Regions from separate parts of the Brenneria goodwinii genome, predicted to be linked through region 2. Evidence: predicted binding sites of a transcription regulator. Region 2 holds the regulator's gene; the other holds the start of a gene.

Region 1 (3,777 bases), 1.7 Mb from region 2:
TGTAGCCAACGGCCAGCTTGGCGGCGATTTTCGCAATCGGGAAACCGGTCGCTTTAGACGCCAACGCTGAGGAACGGGAAACGCGCGGATTCATCTCGATAACGATAAGGCGGCCATTTTTCGGGTTTACCGCAAACTGCACGTTCGAGCCGCCGGTTTCCACACCGATTTCACGCAGTACCGCCATCGAAGCGTTACGCATGATTTGATACTCTTTGTCGGTCAGCGTTTGCGCCGGCGCAACGGTGATGGAGTCACCGGTATGAATCCCCATGGCGTCGAAGTTTTCGATTGAACAGACGATGATGCAGTTGTCGTTTTTATCACGCACCACTTCCATTTCGTACTCTTTCCAACCAATCAGCGATTCATCGATCAGCAGTTCTTTGGTGGGGGAGAGATCCAAACCGCGTTCGCAGATCTCTTCAAACTCTTCGCGGTTATAGGCAATCCCGCCGCCGGTGCCGCCCATGGTAAAGGAAGGACGGATAATGCAGGGGAAGCCGACATCGGCCGCGACGGCCAGCGCCTCTTCCATATTGTGCGCGATGCCGGAACGGGCGGTATCCAGGCCGATTTTCTTCATCGCCTTGTCGAAACGCTGGCGATCTTCGGCTTTATCAATGGCGTCGGCGGTTGCGCCAATCATCGTCACGCCGAATTCAGCCAGCACCCCCTGGCGCTCCAGCTCCAGCGCGCAGTTCAGCGCCGTCTGGCCGCCCATCGTCGGCAGCACCGCATCCGGGCGCTCTTTCTCGATAATCTTGCGCACCACTTCCCAGTGAATCGGCTCGATATAGGTGGCGTCGGCCATTTCCGGATCAGTCATGATGGTCGCCGGGTTTGAGTTCACCAGGATGACGCGATATCCCTCTTCACGCAGCGCTTTGCACGCCTGTGCGCCAGAGTAGTCAAACTCACAGGCCTGGCCGATAACAATCGGGCCAGCGCCCAGAATCAGGATGCTTTTAATATCTGTACGTTTTGGCATTTTCTCGCTCCTGATTATTTGGCGGAAGAACGGTAAGTCTTGATCAATTCAATAAAGTGGTCGAAAAACGGCGCCGCATCGTGCGGCCCCGGGCTGGCCTCGGGATGCCCCTGAAAACTGAACGCCGGTTTATCCGTGCGGTGAATCCCCTGCACCGTCTGGTCGAACAGCGAGATGTGCGTCACGCGCAGCGTGTCGGGCAAATTATTTTCATCAACCGCAAAACCGTGGTTCTGTGCGGTGATGATCACGCGGTTGTTATCCAGATCTTTGACCGGATGGTTGCCGCCGTGGTGACCAAGCTTCATTTTGATCGTCTGCGCACCGCTCGCCAGCGCCAGCAGTTGGTGACCGAGACAGATACCGAATACCGGGATATCCGTTTCCAGGAAAGCCCTAATCGCGCGGATGGCGTAGTCGCAAGGTTCCGGGTCGCCCGGTCCGTTCGACAGGAAAATGCCATCCGGGTTGAGTTTCAAAACCTCTTCTGCCGACGTTTGCGCCGGCACAACCGTCAGGCGGCATCCTCTGTCGACCAGCAGACGCAGAATGTTGCGTTTCACGCCGTAGTCATAAGCCACTACATGGTAAGGCAGTTCGCTTTCCGGCGTGTCGGCCGGCAGATCTCCTTCCAGCGTCCAGCTCCCCTGCGACCAGCGATAGCTTTGCGCGGTGGTGACCTCTTTCGCCAGATCCATCCCTTTCAGCCCGGGAAAAGCCTGCGCTTTTTCCAGCGCCAGTTCGGCGCTCGGTTCGTCACCGGCGATAATGCAGCCATTCTGAGCGCCCTTTTCGCGCAGCAGGCGAGTCAGTTTGCGGGTATCGATATCGGCGATGGCAACGACATTGTTGCGTTTGAGGTACTCAGAAAGGTCTTCTTCACTGCGGTAGTTGCTGGCAATCAACGGCAGATCGCGGATTACCAAACCTTGAGCCTGTATGGAAGAGGATTCTTCATCACTGGCGTTAGTGCCGACATTACCAATATGGGGATAAGTGAGAGTGACAATCTGGCGGGAATAGGATGGATCAGTAAGGATTTCTTGATATCCGGTCATCGACGTATTGAAGACCACTTCCCCCACTGCCGACCCTACTGCCCCGATGGCCCGACCATGGAATTGGGTTCCGTCTTCCAGAACCAATAGCGCTGACTTAATCAAAACACCCTCCAAGGAATAAAAAATCATGTTATTTGCATATTAATTCAGATTAATCGATCTAAATCAACGCAAAAACCACCCTCAAGGTAAATTTTTGGCAAATTGGGCGCATTTTAATGATGACCGGCTAAATTGTCTACTTCAACCGCACTTTTTCCCTTCTTTTTATCCTTTATGGTATAAATACCGTCCCTCAAGCGTAAAAAGGTATGTTAACTAAGGAAAGTAAACGGTTGCCAACCCACATGGCTGAAACAAGTGTATTAATCAACCAATATCGCCGATTATCGGGTTTCAGCAGCCACAAACGCGACTGAAAACAAGAGAAAACAACAAAAAGAAAGGATTTAGTAAAAAAAACAGACCATAGACCAATAAATATAAGTAACGATAAATAATCGCTACTTATATCAATCAGTTAACAATAAATTATCTTTTATAAATCAGCCAATCCCAGCACGTCGCCCATATCGAAAAGCCCGGTTTTTTTATCTTTTAGCCATATTGCGGAACGAACGGCGCCATTTGCAAATGTCATACGGCTGGAAGCCTTATGGGTAATCTCAACGCGCTCGCCAATATCAGCAAACATTGCCGTATGCTCACCGACGATATCCCCCGCCCGCACGGTGGCGAAACCAATACTTTTCGGATCGCGCTCCCCGGTATGCCCTTGCCGTGCGTAAACCGCGCATGTTTTCAGATCCCGGCCCAAAGCGCCGGCGATGGCTTCGCCCATCGCCAACGCCGTTCCTGAAGGCGCATCCACTTTATGGCGGTGATGAGCTTCAATAATTTCGATATCGGTATACTCCCCCATGACTTTGGCGGCTTTCTCCAGCAGTTTCAGCATGACATTCACGCCAACGCTGAAATTAGCGGCAAAAACAATACCGATATCCTGTGCAGCCTCGCGGATAGCGTTTTTTCCCTGTTCATCAAAACCAGTGGTGCCGATAATCATCGACTTATGGTGCTGACGACAAAACGCCAAATGGGCCAGCGTGCCTTCAGGCCGGGTAAAATCGATAAGCACATCAAAATCATCACGGACGGCATCCAGGTTGTCGCTCACCGCCACGCCAGATTTCCCCAACCCGGCCAGTTCACCCGCGTCGGCCCCCACCAGAGAAGACCCCTGACGCTCCAACGCCGCGCCCAATACCGCGCCTGTAGTCTGTTCAACCGCTTGAATAAGCTGACGCCCCATGCGGCCACCGGCACCGGCTACCGCGATACGGATCAATGAATCCTTCATAATGTCTCTCTCTTTGCTATTTCCGCTATACGATGTCGCTAATGAATGTCAAAACGCTGAGTATACGTTAGGTTAACGGGCGTGAAACGCCGCCGCCAGCGTATTTGTCACTCGATTAGACATTACGTCAGCGGAAAAATTAAATCAGTAAAAACCATCATAACCCGCGGCTGGAATCAATAACTCGAAAACAATAACGCATAAACATGCATTTTTATCAAATTATTATTAATGGGTAATGACGGCTGTGCAGAAGGTATGAAAGCGATAAAAAGGCGGAGGGAGGAAACCTCGCCACCGCCAGACGACTCTAGTCGATTTGCTTTACCTCGACACGCAGTTCTTTCGGCACTTCAAAGACGATG
Region 2 (3,777 bases):
AGAGCAGCACGCCGGCGTTAGTTAAGCGGAATCTAATCAAGCGACATGCAGAAAATGATTCCAGACAGGCTGCCGTACATACCAAAGCCAAACCGGGTCTGAAAGGCGAAGCAGAAAAAGGCTTAACGCTGAGCGAAGCGCACAAAAAACGTTATCAGCATGCCAAATTGACGGCGATGAATAAACTGATGGGCCAAGTGGGCAAACCTTATCACTGGGGAGGCTCATCGCCCTTCACCGGATTTGACTGCAGCGGCTTGGTTTATTACGCCTACAAAGACGTGGTGAAAATTTCCATCCCCCGCACCGCCAACGAAATGTATCATCTGCGCGACGCCGCGCCGATTAAGAAGAGTGAATTGGAAAGCGGAGATTTGGTGTTTTTCCGCATCAACAACCGCGGCGCCGCCGACCATGTAGGCGTTTATCTGGGTGACGGCAAATTTATTCAGTCGCCGCGAACAGGCTCGGATATTCGCATCAGCAAACTGAGTGAAGATTATTGGCAGGATCATTACGTCGGCGCGCGCCGCGTCGTTACCCCGCAAACTATTCGCTGAAACCCGTATAAGCGATTCGGGCGCGTTTAAACGCGCCCGAACAGGTGATGACGTAAACCGTCGAGCGGTTCAACGCCGATTAATTCATTACCGCCACAAAGCTAAACACAATAATCATTACCAACGCACCAACAGTGGCGAACAGCGACAACTTCAGGTCAGTATCCATAAGCGTTTCCTTTGTGCACTCGCGTTATCAGAAAAAACAGCAACCGTCTTTGTAATCCCAAGCATACGCTGGGCTAAAACAATATACTGTATAACTGTAGCAATTCTTCCATAGTCCGGCGGCAAAAACGCATACCGCTGTATCACTAATAGTATAAATTACCGCTTCCACTTTCGTGTCAAATCGGACAAAATCCGCTGTTTGATGCCACGCTGCGTATTGGTCGAAAAAAGTCAGCCTTGTCCCTTTAGGTATAACATTCGGCATTCTCCTTCTGAAATTCTGTTTTTTTACATAGAAAGAGAACTTTAAACGTAGGCAAACGATTAACAATATACTTACGACTGCAACGAGTCGGTTAGGAGTCATTTTTACATGGCAACGATCAAAGATGTGGCAAAACGTGCTGGCGTTTCGACCACAACCGTATCACACGTGATCAACAAAACACGTTTCGTCGCCGAAGAAACCAAGGCTGCCGTAAAGGCGGCCATTAAAGAGTTACACTATTCACCCAGCGCCGTCGCCCGCAGCCTCAAAGTGAATCACACCAAATCCATTGGCCTGCTGGCAACGTCCAGTGAAGCGCCCTACTTCGCTGAAATCATCGAAGCCGTTGAAAATAGTTGCTACGCCAAGGGTTACACGCTGATTTTGTGCAATTCGCATAACGATATCGATAAACAACGCGCCTGCCTTTCCATGCTGGCGCAAAAGCGTGTCGATGGGCTGCTGGTGATGTGTGCGGAATATCCTCCCCAATTGCTCGCTATGCTGGAAGACTATCGCAGCATTCCCATGGTGGTTATGGATTGGGGACAGGCGCACAGCGATTTTACCGACACCATCATTGATAACGCCTTTGAAGGCGGTTATATGGCGGGCCGTTACCTTATCGAACGCGGTCACCGGGATATCGGCGTCATCCACGGCATACTGGAGCGAAATACCGGCAGCGGGCGCTATCTTGGCTTTCTAAAAGCGCTGAGCGATGCCGATATTCAAATCCATGACGAATGGGTCGTTCGGGGAGATTTTGAGCCTGAATCCGGCTACAAAGCGATGCAGCAAATTCTGGCGCAGAAACACCGGCCTACGGCGGTTTTTTGCGGTGGGGATATTATGGCCATGGGCGCGATTTGCGCCGCGGATGAGCTGGGACTGCGCGTTCCCCAAGATATCTCGGTAATCGGATATGACAATGTTCGTCATGCCCGGTTCTTCACTCCCGCGCTGACCACCATCCACCAGCCCAAAGAGCGTCTGGGTCAATCGGCCCTGGCGATGCTGCTGGACCGTATCACCAGTAAACGTGAAGACGCGCAGGTCATTGAGGTGCACCCTACTCTGATTGAGCGCCGCTCCGTTGCCGACGGCCCATTTCGCGATTACCGGCGTTATTCCTAAATACCCGCAGCGCTTATACCCCGCAGAAACCAACATATCTCTAATGCTGCTTCAGCCAATTTATACTTGTACCCAGGCTGAAGCAGTCATAAACTAATTTACGGCTTTAAACGACAACAACCATATTTATCACTATCCTTTAGTGTTAAACGCATACGGGACGTGCGTGTTTATTTTAAGGATGAGTGCCCCTACGTATTTGCGTACCGGCTTTTTTCTCTTCATTTTCCTCTTGTCATTCAGAGGGTAGACGATGGGTTATACCCACCGATACCGTTAATGGGTAAAAAATTGTCTATGCTTTCCTTGCAGTTTTCACCTTAAGCAGCAAGGTAGGGAGAAATTATGAGTTCATCATGTGTAGAGGATGTAGAAGACCTGGGGAGTCACGCCAGCTCCTGGTTTCAAATTGTCCGCGAAATGCTGGACATGGCCGATATCAAAATCAACGGTTCGCGCCCTTTTGATATTAAGGTTAAAAACCCTGATTTTTTTAAACGCGTATTGCGTGAAGGCTCATTGGGATTAGGTGAAAGTTACATGGATGGCTGGTGGGAATGCGAAAAGCTGGATATGTTTTTTCATCGCATATTACGAGCCGGTCTGGATAAAAAAGTTCCTCATCACTTGAAAGACATTGCGCGCGTTATCGCCGCAAGGCTAATTAACCTGCAATCCAAAAGACGAGCCTGGATTGTCGGCAAAGAGCACTATGATCTAGGCAACGACCTATTTTCACTGATGCTGGATCCCTACATGCAATACTCTTGCGGTTATTGGAAACAGGCATCCACCCTGGAGCAGGCGCAGGAAGACAAACTGCAGATGATCTGCGAAAAACTCCAGTTGAAACCCGGAATGAAACTGCTGGATATTGGCTGCGGCTGGGGCGGATTGGCTGAATTCGCCGCTCGCCATTACGGCGTATCCGTCAGCGGTGTGACGATTTCCAAAGAGCAGCAAAAATTAGCACAGCAACGCTGCAAGGATCTGGATGTCACCATATTACTGCAGGACTACCGCGATCTGGATTTACAATTTGATCGGATTGTTTCCGTCGGGATGTTCGAACATGTCGGGCCGAAAAATTACGATACCTATTTCCGCATCGTAAATAAGAACCTTAAGCCAGACGGATTATTTTTATTGCATACCATCGGCGCGCAAAAAACCGACTCCGAAGTTGATCCCTGGATCAACAAATACATTTTCCCTAACGGTTGCGTTCCCTCCGTCCTGCACATCGCTCACGCCAGCGAGCCTTATATGGTGATGGAGGACTGGCACAATTTTGGCGCCGACTACGATCGCACCCTGATGGCATGGTACGAACGTTTTCAGCAGCATTGGCCGGAGCTTTCCGATCGCTACTCCGCGCGTTTCCGCCGTATGTTCAGCTACTACCTTAATGCCTGCGCCGGCGCTTTCCGAGCCAGGAATATCCAGCTATGGCAAGTCCTATTCAGTAAGGATGGTATCGAAGGGGGATTACGCGTTCCACGCTAATCGTTTTTTGATATCAGACCGCCCGGGAATCTTTCCCGGGCGGTTTTTAACCGGTTATTCTTCGCTGTCCGAACCGTTAACCTGCTGGCTGGCTAATACCCGCTCCACCGTATCCACCACGGCCTGAGTCTGCGG

The links. Region 2 encodes PurR, which represses purine synthesis genes. Its sites were predicted from a motif close to CANGCAAACGTTTGCNTG; they were not measured.
Region 1: carA (glutamine-hydrolyzing carbamoyl-phosphate synthase small subunit) is a predicted target of PurR. The motif match lies at 2,377-2,394, and genes of this name have one in related genera.

The regions. Positions count from the first base shown of each region.
Region 1 is NZ_CP014137.1:5,134,521-5,138,297, reverse strand. It holds gene carB (carbamoyl-phosphate synthase large subunit) at 1-991, opposite strand, end outside; gene carA (glutamine-hydrolyzing carbamoyl-phosphate synthase small subunit) at 1,006-2,154, opposite strand; gene dapB (4-hydroxy-tetrahydrodipicolinate reductase) at 2,591-3,412, opposite strand; gene ispH (4-hydroxy-3-methylbut-2-enyl diphosphate reductase) at 3,723-3,777, opposite strand, start outside.
Region 2 is NZ_CP014137.1:1,462,100-1,465,876, reverse strand. It holds gene ACN28R_RS06615 (C40 family peptidase) at 1-560, shown strand, start outside; gene cydH (cytochrome bd-I oxidase subunit CydH) at 640-729, opposite strand; gene purR (HTH-type transcriptional repressor PurR) at 1,105-2,136, shown strand; gene cfa (cyclopropane fatty acyl phospholipid synthase) at 2,482-3,642, shown strand; gene ACN28R_RS06595 (riboflavin synthase) at 3,697-3,777, opposite strand, start outside.